Regions from separate parts of the Brevibacillus sp. HD3.3A genome, predicted to be linked through region 1. Evidence: a T-box and tRNA genes for the amino acid it is inferred to sense, from the RefSeq annotation. Region 1 holds a T-box; the other holds one or more tRNA genes.
What was found. A T-box is a leader RNA that pairs with one kind of tRNA and senses whether it is charged. The one in region 1 lies ahead of serS (serine--tRNA ligase), so its partner is inferred to be a tRNA-Ser.
Positions count from the first base shown of each region.

Region 1 (7,707 bases):
CAAACACATCGTTCCAGAGGCGCGCTTCCAGATGGCTTTCCAGCTTCGGCAAGTAAAAATACGGGGCTGTCTTGTTCGCGATCAAGGCATCGACGTTGTGGTAAAAATAAAGACCAAAGTCGAGCAGGCTGCCGGAAATCGGCTGTTGGTCAAGGAGTATGTGTTTTTCATCGAGGTGCCAGCCACGCGGCCGTACGATCAATACAGCCGTCTTCTCATTCAGGGTGTACTGTTTTCCTTCCGGGCTGGTGTATGATATGTTGCGGCGAACCGCGTCCTTCATGTTGATCTGTCCCTGGATCGAGTTTTCCCATGTAGGCGAATTGGCATCTTCAAAATCGGCCATGAACATGCGAGCGCCTGAGTTCAGCGCATTGATCACCATTTTGCGGTCGCCAGATGGCCCGGTGATCTCCACTCTTCGATCCAAAAGATCATGCGGCAGTGGAGCAATCGTCCAATCTCCGTTGCGAATCTCGGCTGTTTCCGGCAAAAAGTCAGGCAGTTGTCCCGCATCAATTTTCAGCTGACGTTCCTTGCGATCGGCAAGCAGTTGCTGCCGTCTGTCGCCAAACTTTTGTTCCAGCTTGATCACAAATTGAACCGCCTCTGGCGTGAGGATTTCCTGATAGCCGGAATGCATCTCGCCAGTGATCTGAATCTCCAGCGGATATGGATTAGTTGGAATCGTAGTCAAAACTGGTCACCATCCTTGATAACGTCCGAATTATTATGGTACAGATTCGTTTTCGAAAAATTATTATAGTACAGTAGGTGCAAAAAAAATGATCTAATCCTGATATCCGCTGCCGCTGCAATGACTGCAACTCACATGCCCATCTCCCAAACAATGATGGCAAGCCGCTCCGTTGTCATCGTGACCAACGCCTCCACATCTTGGGCAATTTTGTTCGCCGTTTCCTTCACACCGATAGCAGTCCATTTTCTTTCCCTCCATATCTGTATTAAAACAATATTCTTTAAATTTGTTTTTATTATATAACAGACACTAATACAGCGCAACACAATTTTCAAAAAAATCACACTGTATTAGAACACATTTTATCAAAACATGCCCTTGTCCTTGATTTACAGCTCTTTTTGGCAAAAACAAAGCAGCCCCTGACCCGTCAGAATCAGAAGGCTGCTTTGCTTTTCCATATGCTTTTATGCGTTTCTTTGCTCGCTTATTTCGGGGAGATTTTTTCTACTCCACCCATATACGGACGCAAAACTTCCGGAATGGTGATGGAACCGTCTTGTTCCTGGTAGTTCTCCAAAATGGCTGCTACTGTACGGCCGATCGCAAGACCCGATCCGTTCAAAGTGTGCACAAATTCCGGCTTCGATTTTGTATCGCGGCGGAAACGGATATTGGCACGGCGAGCCTGGAAGTCCTCGAAGTTCGAGCACGACGAGATTTCCCGGTACGTATTGTAGCTTGGAATCCAAACTTCCAAGTCGAATTTCTTCGCCGCAGTAAATCCGAGATCTCCGGTACACATGCTCAGCACGCGGTATGGCAGTCCAAGCAGCTGCAACACCTTCTCCGCATTTTTCACCAGTTTATCCAGCTCATCGTAGGAATCTTCCGGTTTGACGAACTTCACCAGCTCGACTTTGTTGAATTGGTGCTGACGAATCAGACCACGCGTGTCGCGCCCTGCCGAACCTGCTTCCGAACGGAAACAAGCACTGAACGCCGTATAGTATTTAGGCAAGTCTGCTCCATCCATGATTTCGTCGCGGTGCATGTTCGTCACTGGCACCTCTGCGGTAGGAATCAGGAAGTAATCAGGACCTTCCAGTTTAAAAGCATCTTCTTCAAACTTAGGCAATTGTCCGGTTCCGGTCATGCTCGCGCGGTTCACGATGAATGGCGGGATGACTTCTTCATATCCGTGTTCATTGGAATGGAGATCCATCATGAAGTTCATCAACGCCCGCTCCAGACGCGCTCCCAGTCCTTTGTAAAAGACAAAGCGGCTTCCGGTTACCTTCGCTGCCGTTTCAAAATCGAGAATCCCTGCCTGGCTGGCTACTTCCCAGTGTGGTTTCGCCTCAAAACCAAAGTTGCGAGGCTCGCCCCACGTCCAAGCCACCACGTTGTCATCTTCCGAAGTACCAATTGGTGTGCTTTCATGTGGCAGGTTAGGCAGGCTCAGCAAAATCAGTTCTTGCTGTTCATCCAGCCCACGCAGTTCCTCATCCAACGCTTTGATGCGCTCGTTTACTTCTTTCATTTCCGCGATCAAATGGTCGGCGTTCTCTTTGTTCCGTTTCATGATGGCTACTTGCTCAGATACCGTGTTGCGTTTATTTTTCAGAGCTTCCGCTTCCTGAATGACTTGACGGCGCTTTTCGTCCACTTCTGCAAACTGATCCAGAGCGGAAATATCTTCGTTGCGATGCGCCAAACGGCGTTTTACTTCTTCCAAATCCTGACGCAATACTTTTACGTCCAACATGTTCGAATCCCTCCGAATCGATAATAAAATGCAAAAAACACCCGTCCCCATAAGGGACGAGTGTTGTATACCCGCGTTGCCACCCTCGTTGATACACGCCAAGACTGCACATGTATCCACTCAATCCGTCGTAACGGGACGGTTCCGGACAAAGTTCATTCCTTTGCCACTCCGAGATGGATTCCCCCACAGACCGGATCGGTTTGCACCCACCACCGACTCTCTGCACCAGATTCTTCATGAGGTACTTGTTCTCATCATCGCATTCTCATTCATGCATACTTCTATTGTTAACTGTACTACAGGTTCTATACGTATGTAAAGGCTACTCCGCGATGATCTTCATACAAAAAAAGACCGGCATCTTGTTCATGCCGATCTTCTTTCGAGGATGTTTATTGATTGGCTTTAGCTTCTGTACTCTTTGACCATTTCGAGGAAATATTTGTGCAGCCGTGCATCTTCGGTCAATTCCGGGTGAAAAGCAGCCGCCAGGTAGTGACCGTTTCGGGCAACGACGATCTTTTCATCGTACTTGGCAAGCACCTCAGCATTTTCTCCGACTTCTACGATGTAAGGAGCGCGGATAAACACTGCGGGATAATCTGCACCGACACCAGCTACGGGCATTGTGACCTCGAAGCTTTCTTTTTGCCGACCAAACGCGTTCCGCTCCACCTTGATATCCATCAGCCCCAGATGGCACTCATCCTGCCCCTGAATCTGCTTGGCCAAGAGAATCGCTCCCGCGCAAGTGCCGAAGATTGGCTTTCCGGCGCTTCCGAACTCACGAAGCGCATCCATGAATCCGTACTTATGCATCAGCTTGCTGATCGTCGTGCTCTCTCCGCCTGGGAGAACCAATCCGTCGAGGTCTGCGAGTTCCTCTGCTTTTTTGACAGGAACGGCTGTCGCCCCTGCTTCCTCCAGCATGCGCAAGTGTTCTGCCACAGCCCCTTGCAGCGCGAGTACACCGATTTTCATTTGACTCACCTTACCAGCCGCGCTCTTGCATGCGATCAGCTTCGCGGATTTTGGAAATCTCGATTCCTGTCATCGCACTGCCCAAGCCTTTTGATACGCGTGCGATCAGCTCGTAATCTGTGTAGTGGGTAGTTGCCTCGACAATTGCCCGCGCGAATTTTTCCGGATTTTCCGATTTGAAAATACCCGAGCCGACGAATACGCCGTCAGAGCCCAATTGCATCATCAGTGCCGCATCTGCCGGGGTAGCTACGCCACCAGCCGCGAAGTTCACGACAGGCAGTTTGCCTGTTTGGTGTACTTGTTCGAGCAGTTCGTATGGAGCACCCAAATTTTTCGCTTCTGCCATCAGCTCATCGTAAGACATCGCCTGCACTTTGCGGATTTGAGCCATCATCGTGCGCATATGGCGAACTGCCTCTACGATGTTCCCGGTCCCTGGCTCACCTTTTGTGCGGATCATGGAAGCTCCTTCTCCGATGCGGCGAAGCGCTTCGCCCAGATCACGCGCACCACATACGAACGGCACAGTGAAGTCTTTTTTGTTGATGTGGTACAAATCGTCCGCTGGGGTCAAAACTTCACTTTCATCCAGGTAATCTACACCCATTGACTCCAATACGCGGGCTTCGACAAAATGTCCGATACGAGCTTTTGCCATAACAGGGATAGAAACAGCGTTCAGAACTTCCTCCACAATGCCCAGATCAGCCATACGGGCTACTCCGCCAGCAGCACGGATATCAGAAGGTACGCGTTCCAGCGCCATAACAGCTACGGCGCCAGCAGCTTCAGCAATCTTTGCTTGCTCAGCATTTACGACGTCCATGATAACGCCGCCTTTTTGCATCTCAGCCATACCTTTTTTTACGCGGGACGTTCCTACTTGTACCATATGAAAATTCCCCCTACATCATGAAGTCAGAACCGTAACTGTTATGCTCTGTTATGGTTCCTTGTTACCGTCATTGTAAACGATAGATGAGGGGGAAAACAACCATTATTTAATTTCCTGTTCCACTACTGAACAAGTTGCTGAAAAATTGAATGATGCTGCGGAAGAACAGACGAATCCAGCTCGCCTCTTCCACCTCTTGGCTTGCCACTACATCCACGCCTGCTTTTGCCGCGTCTTCTGGCTGGAGGTAATCGGTGTCTTTTGCCCCTTCTTCTTTCAGTACGAGCTTACCGATTACTTGGCCTTGCTTGATTGGCGCGTTCAAGTCTTGGAAGGTAACTGTTGGGGTGAATTTTGCTTCCCCGCCAATTTTGGTCAGTACGTTTACTTCGCTGCCTGTTACTGCTGGTACTGTCAGTTCTACCCCGTTCTTTACAGGTGCAGTTTCAAAGCCTTTTACAGAAGCATTCTTGTCCAACTGCTTGGTTAATTTGAAATTGCTGAAACCGTAGTCGTAAAGCTTTTTGGTTTCTACGAAGCGCTTTGTTTTGCTGTCTGTTCCCATGACAACAGAAATCAAGCGCATGTTATCACGAACGGCCGTACCAGTAAAACAATTGCCTGCTGCTTGGGTATAACCAGTCTTTAATCCGTCTACACCTTGATAGTAATTCGGGAGATCAGGCAGCATCCAGTTGTTATTCGCCATTTTCAGCTCATTTTTAGAACCGGGACGGAACGTAAACCGTGGGATCTTGGATACTTCCAAAGCTTCTGGGAAATCACGAATCAGGTTTCTAGCGAGGATGGCCGAATCGCGAGCAGACATCAGGTTTTCCACTTGATCTGTCTTAACGGAATATGGTCCCAACTCGTTGGCTGGCAAACCGCTAGATGTTACGAAAGACGTGTTTTTCATACCAAACTCTGCAGCCTTCTTGTTCATCATCTGCACGAAGTTTGCTTCACTGCCCGCAATCTTTTCAGCAAGCAGTACAGTTGCGTCATTAGCAGAAACGACAGCCATCGCATTGTACAGCTCTCTGACTGTGAAGGACTCACCTAGATTTAGGTATACGCCAGACGTATCGGAGATTCTTGCCACATAGAAGGCATACTCACTTACGGGCACCTTCTCATCCCAGCTGATTTTCTTCTCCTTGATTGCTTCTTGCACCAGGTATTCCGCCATCATCTTACTCATGCTGGCAGGTGGCAGTGAGGCATCTGGATTCATACTGTACAATATTTTTCCTGTTGATGCCTCTAATAGAATGGCAGATTTCGCTGCCAGTTGTAGATCGGCTGCAGGTGCTGCATCGGCCTTCGTCGCCGCTCCTCCCATTGCGGTTGCAAACACTGCGAGAGAAAGGATCAGACCTGTCAGTCGCTTTTTCCATGTTGTTCGCTTCATAGTTTCTTCTCACTCTCCAATTCTGTCATAAATTCATACGGTAATTGAGCACCAAGTGTAAGTTTAACATACCATTACGATCTCATTGAAGTCCAAATAGACTCATTAGTAGGTAATTGATTGGATATATAAAATATAATTGAAATTAAATTATATTATGGTATAAATGGAAATATATTCAATATTTAAGGAGGCTTATCTCGTGAATAAGGTTTTATACACTTTTGCTTCACTCGCTCTTGGTTTGGTTGTTATGAATCCAGTTTCTGCTCATGCCGCAGTCGAAAAAAGGAACACCGATTCCCTAGTGGAACAGCAAACTAAAAAGGATATTAGTACCATGAGCATTGAACTTGACTGGAGGTCTTTCAGCGTAACACAGGGAGGTACATATATTGGCCGTGACACATTCCATCTCTTTGGAAAGGCTAACGCTGGATTAGATGCTTCAAATAGTAACTGCGATGTAACAGTTTACATCGAAAAATTAAGCGAGAATGGAAAAGTAGAGAAAACAATTAAATTAGGAAGATTAACTGCGCCAAAAGGCAATACTGATTATACCGACCCAGTATCTGTCGTCCCAGGGAACTATCGCCTCAAGATAGTAGGAAATATTGCCTCTGACGGAGAAATCGCTATTTATAGAAGATAGCTGTACGTTAACTGCGACCAGTTTTTAAATTTTTGCCTACAAATTAAATAACCCCCCTTTCTTTCTAGAAGGGGGGATTTTCTTATAAACTAAGAAATCGAGTAGTTCGGCGACTCCTTGGTAATTTGCACGTCATGTGGATGGCTTTCACGCAAGCCGGCTCCCGTGATCCGGACAAACTGGGAGTTCTGGATCAAGTCCTCGATCGTCTTCGCTCCGCAGTAACCCATCCCTGCACGCAAACCGCCAATCAGTTGGTAGGTCACATCTGCCAACGGCCCTTTGTAAGGAACGCGGCCCTCGATTCCTTCTGGAACAAGCTTTTGTTCGTTCTCCTGGAAGTAACGGTCTTTGCTTCCTGCTTTCATGGCGCCAATCGAGCCCATACCGCGGTATACCTTGAAACGGCGGCCTTGGAAAATCTCAAATTCGCCTGGGCTTTCTTCCGTTCCGGCAAACAGACTGCCGATCATGATCGCAGAAGCGCCAGCGCCGATCGCTTTTGGCAAATCGCCGGAGTATTTAATACCGCCGTCGGCAATAATTGGAATATTGTACTCGCGAGCTACCTGGGCACAATCGTGAATCGCGGTAATTTGCGGTACACCGATACCTGCTACGACGCGAGTAGTACAAATGGAACCCGGACCGATACCGACTTTTACAACAGATGCGCCAGCTTCGATCAGATCGCGGGTAGCTTGTCCTGTCGCAACATTTCCCGCTACGATCGTCAAGTTTGGATACTCTTTGCGAATGGCTTTTACGGTTTCGATTACACCTTTGGAGTGTCCATGTGCTGTATCGACCACCAGGACATCCACACCTGCCTGTACAAGCGCCGCTGCACGCTCGAACGTATCAGCAGATACACCGACCGCCGCGCCACACAGCAAGCGTCCCTGTGGGTCCTTGGCTGCCTGCGGGTATTGAATCGCCTTCTCGATATCTTTAATGGTGATAAGTCCGCGCAAAATATTGTTCTCATCAACCAGTGGCAGCTTTTCAATCTTGTGCTTTTGAAGAATCGCTTCTGCTTGCTGGAGCGTTGTTCCTACAGAAGCAGTCACCAGATTGTCTTTTGTCATCACTTCTTTGATTGGTGTGGAGTAGTCATGAACAAAGCGCAGATCACGGTTGGTCAAAATCCCGATAAGATGCTTTTCTTCATCGACAATCGGCACGCCGGAAATGCGGTATTTGCCCATCAGAGCGTCCGCTTCTGCTACTGTATGGTCCTGGCTCAAAGAAAACGGGTTGGTAATGACGCCACTTTCCGAGCGCTTTA
Region 1 covers NZ_CP085874.1:30,345-38,051, reverse strand. Annotated here, with positions in the region: gene aceB (malate synthase A) at 1-697, opposite strand, end outside; gene serS (serine--tRNA ligase) at 1,188-2,468, opposite strand; T-box leader at 2,518-2,738, opposite strand; gene pdxT (pyridoxal 5'-phosphate synthase glutaminase subunit PdxT) at 2,877-3,452, opposite strand; gene pdxS (pyridoxal 5'-phosphate synthase lyase subunit PdxS) at 3,463-4,347, opposite strand; gene HP435_RS00230 (D-alanyl-D-alanine carboxypeptidase family protein) at 4,457-5,764, opposite strand; gene HP435_RS00225 (hypothetical protein) at 5,967-6,419, shown strand; gene guaB (IMP dehydrogenase) at 6,509-7,707, opposite strand, start outside.

Region 2 (7,707 bases), 2.2 Mb from region 1:
GGTGAACTGGCAATGGGCGTGGGAGAAGTAAAAGAGACCGAGAGCTACCGTGAGCGAATCGCACGCAGGGCGGCCCTGGAAGTCGAGGATGGAATGATTATCAACTTGGGAATCGGCATCCCTACGCTGGTGGCCGATTTCATTCCCGTGGACAAACGGGTGATGTTCCACGCCGAGAACGGCATCCTCGGAACCGGGCCAAGTCCGGCCAAAGGGGAAGAAAACGCGATGCTGTGCAATGCAGGCGGCTTTCCCGTCACATTGGCGACAGGGGCGTCCTTTTTCGATAGCGCAACGGCATTTGCGATCATCCGTCGCGGCCTGTTGGATATGACCATCCTCGGAGTGCTGGAGGTCAGCCAAAACGGGGATATTGCCAACTGGATTGTGCCAGGCAAGCGCGTGCCGGGTATGGGCGGGGCGATGGAGCTGGCCCAGAAAGCGAAAAAAGTGATGGTCGTGACGACGCATCTCGATAAAAACGGCCGTTCCAAAATCGTCCGCGAATGCTCGCTTCCGCTCACTGCCACCCAGGCGGCAGACTGGATCATCACGGACATGGCTGTCATGGAAGTTACGCCAGATGGCTTGTATTTGCGCGAGGTCATGTATCCGTACAGTGTGGCGGATGTCATCGGGGCCACCGAAGCGGAACTGAAGATAGAGGGCGAAGTAGGCGTATTCCGCTAGACAATAAGCAAAAGACAAAAGGCAAAGGACGAACCCAAGAAACGGAGGAAGAACATGACTAACTGGCAAGCGCTGATACGAGAGCAGTTGGAAAAGGATCGGGAAGCTTCTGTCAAGCTGCTGCAAGAGTGGGTGCAAAGCCCGAGCGTGCAAGGAGCAGAGGAAGCGATTCAGAAAAGCATCGCCGATCATTTGGCGAAGATGGGCCTGAGTGTCGACTTGTGGGTCATGGAAGGGGAAGAGCTGGTTTCGCATCCATACTTCGTCTCCCCCCGGCAAACGTTTGAAGGCAGTCCGAACGTCGTCGGCGTCTGGAAAGGCGCGGGGAAAGGCCGCTCGCTCATTTTGAACGGGCACGTCGATGTCGTTCCCGCTGGCGATTACGCCCAGTGGAGCGATGATCCGTTCAGCGGAAAAGTGGAGGACGGCAAACTGTACGGCAGGGGCGCAACCGACATGAAGGGTGGAAACCTATCGTCGCTCTTGGCTATTTCCGTCCTGCAAAAGCTCGGTGTCAGCCTGAAGGGAGACGTCATTTTCCAAAGCGTGGTGGAGGAAGAAAGCGGCGGAGCCGGAACGCTTGCCACCATCCTGCGCGGCTACAAGGCAGATGCTGCGCTGATCCCTGAGCCGACCAACATGAAAATTTTTCCGAAACAGCAAGGCTCGATGTGGTTCCGTCTGACGGTCAAGGGACGCTCTGCCCATGGCGGCACCCGCTACGAAGGAGTCAGTGCCATCGAAAAGAGCATGCTCGTCGTGCAGGCGATTGGCCGTCTGGAAAAAGAGCGCAACGACCGTCTCGATGATCCGCTGTACGCCAAGCTGCCGATTCCGATCCCGATCAACATCGGGGTCATCGAAGGCGGAAAATGGCCGTCGTCTGTCGCGGATCTCGTCAAGCTGGAAGGCAGGATGGGAGTCGCGCCCGGCGAGCAGATGGAGGATGCCAAGGCAGAAATGGAAGCGGCTTTGCAGCGTCTGGCAGAAGTCGATCCGTGGTTTGCGGAGCAGCCAGTCGAGCTGGAATGGTACGGCGCGCGCTGGGTGCCAGGGGATGTCGCACAGGATCATCCGCTCATGGACATTTTGCAGGACAAGTTTGCGGCCGTGACGGGCGAGCGTGCCATTGTGGAAGCATCTCCGTGGGGAACAGACGGCGGCTTGTTGACGGCTTTGGCCGATACGCCTGCTATCGTCGTGGGGCCTGGTGTTACACAAGTAGCGCACTATCGGGACGAGTACATCGTTTTGGATGACGTCTTCCGCTGCGCGGAAATTTTTGCTTTGACTCTGCTCGACTGGTGCGGGGTAGCCGAAGGGCCAGCGCAGTAAGGAAGCCGCAGCGTCTTTTTCTAGGGCGCTTTTAAGCTACTTGAGATGGTAATTGTGAAAAAAAGGAAAAAGTTTGAGCGCAGGACAAGGAAGCGCCGTCTGCTCTGGAGAATGATTGGGAGAGGCTTTGAGAGATCCAATCGTGTCAGGGACGGAGGAGACGGCGATGAGAAGAGCGTGTTTTATCGGGGGAAAGTGGATACCTATGGCAGACCATGCCCCGTTGTATTCGCCTTGTACAGGTCAGGTGATCGCACACATTCCCCAGGCGGATGCTGTGGCAGTAGAGCGGGCGATTGCAGCGGCCGAAGAAGCTACAACCCCCATGCGCCGCATGCCAGCTTACCAGCGAGCAGCCATTCTGGAGAAAATCGCCATCCTGTTGGATGAGCGAATGGAGGAAGCTGCCCGGATCGTCGCGCTGGAAGCGGGAAAACCGATTCGGACAGCGCGCGGCGAAATCATCCGCACGGTGCAGACGTACAGGTTTGCAGCGGAAGAAGCCAAGCGGCTGCACGGGGAAACGATTCCACTGGACGCTGCTATCGGTGGCGAAGGCCGTCTCGCTTACACGGTGCGCGAGCCTCTGGGAGTCGTGGGCGCGATCACGCCGTTTCCTTTTCCGTTCAATTCGATAGCGCACAAGGTCGGGCCTGCGCTCGCTGCTGGCAATACAGTCGTATTGAAGCCAGCTTCGCAGACCCCGATCAGTGCGCTTTTTCTCGCTGAGCTGGCAGAGCAGGCTGGACTCCCGGCAGGAGCGTTAAACGTCGTCACAGGCAGCGCAGAGGTCGTGGGCCACAAGCTGGTTACCGACCCGCGAGTTCGCGCCGTGACCTTTTCCGGAAGCCCTGAAGTGGGCGTCGAGGTGCGCAATCGGGCGGGCTTGAAAAAAGTAATCTTGGAGCTGGGCGCCAATTCTGCGGTCATCGTCGACCGCGATACGCCGCTGGACGAGGTCGTTTTGCGCTGCTTGTTCGGGGCTTTTGCTTATTCTGGTCAAGTGTGTGTGTCTGTGCAACGAATTTATGTCGTGACGGACATCTATGACGAATTTGTCCGCCGCTTTGTGGAACAGACGGTGGCGTTGCGCGGGGGAGATTCGCTAGAAGAAGAAGCAGACTTTTCCGCCATGGTCCATCCGAAGCAGACAGAGCGCGTGCTTGCCTGGATCGGGGAAGCGCTCGACCAAGGGGCGAAGCTCGCCTGCGGCGGCGAACTGATGGGGCGGATGCTTTTGCCGACCGTCCTGACGCATGTGCCGCGGGAGGCAAAGATTGCCCGCGAGGAAGTATTCGGGCCTGTCGTCATGATCAATCCGGTACAGTCGGTCCAGCAGGCGATCAGGCTGGTCAATGATTCGCGGTACGGCTTGCAGGCGGGGGTTTACACGAACAATTTGTCACTGGCGTTGGAAGCGGCGGACGAGCTTAGAGTGGGCGGGGTTATCATCAATGACATCCCGACGTTCCGGGTGGATCATATGCCGTTTGGCGGCGTGAAGGAGAGCGGGCTGGGACGGGAAGGTGTCGCGTGCGCCGTCGAGGAACTGAGCGAGTTGAAGCTCGTCGTCGTCAAGCGGTAAAGCGGTAGGTTCGCTTCTGCCGACGCTTGCAAGCGGTCTTGCAGCTGTGCTATAGTTAAACCAGCTATTGATGCGGAGGGATACCGAAGTGGTCATAACGGGGCGGTCTTGAAAACCGTTAGAGTGCAAGCTCACGCGGGTTCGAATCCTGCTCCCTCCGCCACCGTGTTTTCATTACCCGAATAGGACACGAAGATCTCTTTCGTTTAAAGAGGTCTTTTTTATATCAGCAAAATGCAAGCGTGTGCTCCGACGCCGAAGCTGCCCATTCCAGCACACACCGTTTTTTTCCTCAAAATCCAGAAGAACCAATATCGAAGAGCGGCCCGTTTTAAGATATGCTGTACACAAGGACTCGAATGTTTCTTGGGGCCTGCGGCAGCTTCAATAATGCAGAGGGAGCTGCCGTCTTTTTTTGCTATTAAAAGTCAGAAAATAAACATAACACAGAAAATTGAGATATAATAAGGGGGAATACGGTGAGGGAGGGTTTGTGATGATGGAAGCCCAACGAGTAAGAAGAAATACGCTTGGCGATATTTTGCGACGAAGCAGGCTGCGCTACCCCGAGAAGATTGCCTTGCAATTTGAGGAAGAGGTACTTACATACACGGAGTTGGATCAACTTGTCAATCAGGCTGCGCACACCTTCCTCGCCAAAGGATTGCAAAAAGGGGAGCGAGTGGCGGTTCTGTCCAGAAACTCCATGGACTTTGTCATCCTCAACTTTGCGCTGGCCAAAGCGGGGCTGATTATGGTGCCGATCAACTTCATGCTGCATACAAGCGATGTGGCTTTTATTTTCGGACATGCAGAGGTGAGCGCCTGCTTTGTGGCTCCGGAATTTCTCACGGTCGCCAAGGAAGCGCTCGAATCGGCAAACTTATCGCCCAAGCTTTTGTCGCTGATCTCCAGGCCAGCGGTGCAGGAAGGAGAGTGGGTGCCGTTTCGCCCGCTGATTGAGGGCGCCAGCACGGAAGAGCCGGAGCTGGAGCTGGCCGACGAGGATGTCGCCCACATTTTGTACACGAGCGGCACGGAATCGAGGCCAAAAGGAGTCATGCTGACGCACAGCAGCATTCTTTCGGAATACGTCAGCACGATTATAGAAGGAAACATGTCGCACGATGATGTAGCTGTGCACGCGCTTCCTTTGTTCCATAGCGCGCAGCTGCACTGCTTCCTCGGGCCGTATGTATATCTGGGTGGCACCGGCATTATTTTGGAGCAAGCGACGCCAGGCTTGATGCTTCAGGTCGTAGAGAGCCACCAGGCGACACAGCTTTTTTGCCCGCCGACTGTTTGGATTGCCTTGCTCCGCTCTCCCGAGTTTTCGTCGCGGAACTTGTCTTCGCTGCAAAAATGTTACTACGGCGCGGCGATCATGCCTGTAGAAGTGTTGAAGGAGCTGGGAACGCGTCTGCCCAATGCGCAATTTTACAACTTCTACGGACAGACCGAAGTAGCTCCACTGGCGACGGTATTGCAGCCGAAGGACCAGATTCGCAAAGCCGGATCGGCTGGCAAACCTGCGCTCAATGTAGAGACAAAAATTGTCGATGACGATGGCGTCGAGGTGCCCAGGGGCTGCGTTGGTGAGATTGTTCATCGAACGAGCCATGCGATGATCGGTTATTTCCGCGACGAAGAAAAGACGCAGGCAGCTTTTCTCGGCGGCTGGTTCCACAGCGGCGACTTGGGGATTATGGATGAAGAAGGCTATATTACTGTCGTCGACCGGAAAAAGGACATGATCAAATCAGGCGGGGAAAACGTAGCGAGCAGGGAAGTCGAGGAGCTGATCTACCAGCACCCGAAAGTATCGGAAGTAGCTGTAATCGGCATTCCCCATCCGTACTGGATCGAGGCTGTGGCGGCAGTCGTGGTGCCAAAGGCAGGCGAGACTGTGTCGGAAGAAGAAATGCTCGCCTTTTGCAAAGAGCGCCTCGCCTCGTTCAAGGCGCCGAAGTATGTCTTTATCACGGACACGCTCCCGCGCAACCCGAGCGGGAAAATATTAAAGCGTGAACTGCGTCTGCGCTACGACACGCTGCCGACTTCGTAAGTCGTTTGGGGGACAACAGGGGCTGGTTCGCTACTGCGGACAAAAGCCCGGCTCGATACATGGCTGGTTCGCCGCTGCGAACAAAAGCCTAGCTCGATGCAAGGGCTAGTCCGCCCCTGTGAACAAAAGCCTAGCTCGATGCAAGGGCTAGTCCGCCCCTGTGAACAAAAGCCTAACTCGATGCATGAGCTGGTCTGCTGCTACAAACAAAAGCCCGTCCCGATGCAAGGGCAAGGGCTGACCCACCCTCCCAACAAAAACCCGCTCGATCACCGGATGTTTCGGCTGTCGGGCGGGTTTTTTTGCCTGTATCCTATTTCACATGAGACACAGTCGGCTGGTCAGGGTGGATTGCTTCAAAGCGGTAGCCTTTTGCTTTCAAAAAGGCGATTACTTCAGGCAGCGCCTGGGCCGTAGGTGTTTTCGTGCTCGCATCGTGCATGAGCACGACAATTTCTTTTTGGGCTTTTACTTGCGCCTTGACGTTGGCGAGAGCTTGCTGGGCTGTATATTTATTGCTGCGGGCGTCGCCGTTGGTCACATTCCAGTCGATGAACGTATAGCCTCTTTTGTTCGCTTCGGCTTTAATGGCGTTCATGACAGGCGCTTGCTTGCTGTATCGTTTCGTATCCTGGTATTTGAGGCTGACGGTGTTGGTGCTGCCGCCCGGATAGCGGAACAGGACGGGCTTGACTCCCGTTGCTTTTTCGATCAGCTGGTTGCCTTTTTCCAGATCGGCAAAAAAGGCTTCCATGCTTTTGTACACAATCTTGTAGTCATGCGAGTACGTATGACCACCGATAGCATGGCCTTCTGCCACAATTCGTTTCAGGATCGCTTCGTGGCCGGGCACATTTCTTCCGACGATGAAGAAAGTAGCTTTGACCTGATTTTTTTTCAGCGTATCCAAAATTTGCGGTGTTACCGGAGAAGGGCCATCGTCAAAAGTCAAATACGCGATCTTGTCGCCAGGCTTTGGTGCAGGGACTGCTGGCGGCTTCTGCGCTGGTGCAGGCGGCTTTGGAGCCGGAGTGTTCGTACCAGGCGGCTTGGCAGGCTCTGGCGTGCTTGGAGCCGGAGTGTTCGTACCAGGTGGCTTGGCAGGCTCTGGCGTGCTTGGAGCCGGAGTGTTCGTACCAGGTGGCTTGGCAGGCTCTGGAATGCTTGGAGCTGGTGGCGTAACGGTTCCAGGCTTGCCAGCAGGCGGTGCAGGTGGAACAGGTGGTTTGGCCGGGAGCGGAGCAGCGTACGGACTATGAATCGCTCCAGACGGCACGAACGGCGTCTCCCCATAGATTAAAAAGCTTTTGCGCAGCTCGACGAATTTGCCCAGCGCTTCTGCATAGGAAGCGACGATTTCTTGCGGGCTTTTGCCTTGGGCAAGCAATTGGGCGATTTTGCTGGTGCCCATGACTTGATCGAACATCGTGATTTCTTTCTCGGTGCTCTGTGGAACCGCAAACGGCTGAAGCTGTCGCGCGTAGGCAAGCGCGTACAGACCCGTGCGAACCGGATTGAAAACGCGCGAATCGTGGATGTGCAGGCGCACGCCGCCAGCGTTTTCCTTCTTCTCAGGGAGAAAAAGCACGCCAGGCAGCAAGCTGCCGTTCAACAAGTCGGCGAACTGGACGGAATCGATGCCTTCCGCGCCGATCCAGGCGAAGTTGTCCGCTTGCTTGACCGGTGTGCCTTCGCCGAGTCCGGTAGCCATGTACCCGTAGACGGACGTCAGGTCAGGAAGGTGCGGGGAGCTTGGCACCCATTTCAGCCCCGTATCGGGGTAGGTCATGCCGCGCGTGTAGCCTTCCATCGGAACGACATACAAATCAGCGCCGATCGAGCGGTTGAAGAACAGGGCAAGCTCGCCGATGGTCATCCCGTGAGCGAGAGGCAGCTCGTCGATGCCGATGAACGATTGATAAGGTTTTTCCAGGACTGGTCCCTCTACGATTGTGCCGCCAAGCGGATTCGGGCGATCGAGCACGACGATTCGTTTGCCTTGTTCCTTCGCCGCAGCCATGGCGTAGTGGAG
Region 2 covers NZ_CP085874.1:2,206,552-2,214,258, forward strand. Annotated here, with positions in the region: gene HP435_RS10820 (3-oxoacid CoA-transferase subunit A) at 1-31, shown strand, start outside; gene HP435_RS10825 (3-oxoacid CoA-transferase subunit B) at 13-690, shown strand; gene HP435_RS10830 (peptidase) at 745-2,025, shown strand; gene HP435_RS10835 (aldehyde dehydrogenase family protein) at 2,192-3,610, shown strand; tRNA gene HP435_RS10840 (tRNA-Ser) at 3,685-3,773, shown strand; gene HP435_RS10845 (acyl-CoA synthetase) at 4,107-5,675, shown strand; gene HP435_RS10850 (exo-beta-N-acetylmuramidase NamZ domain-containing protein) at 5,989-7,707, opposite strand, start outside.
Region 2: it has a tRNA-Ser gene. The T-box ahead of serS (serine--tRNA ligase) is inferred to sense a tRNA for this amino acid. The anticodon was not compared.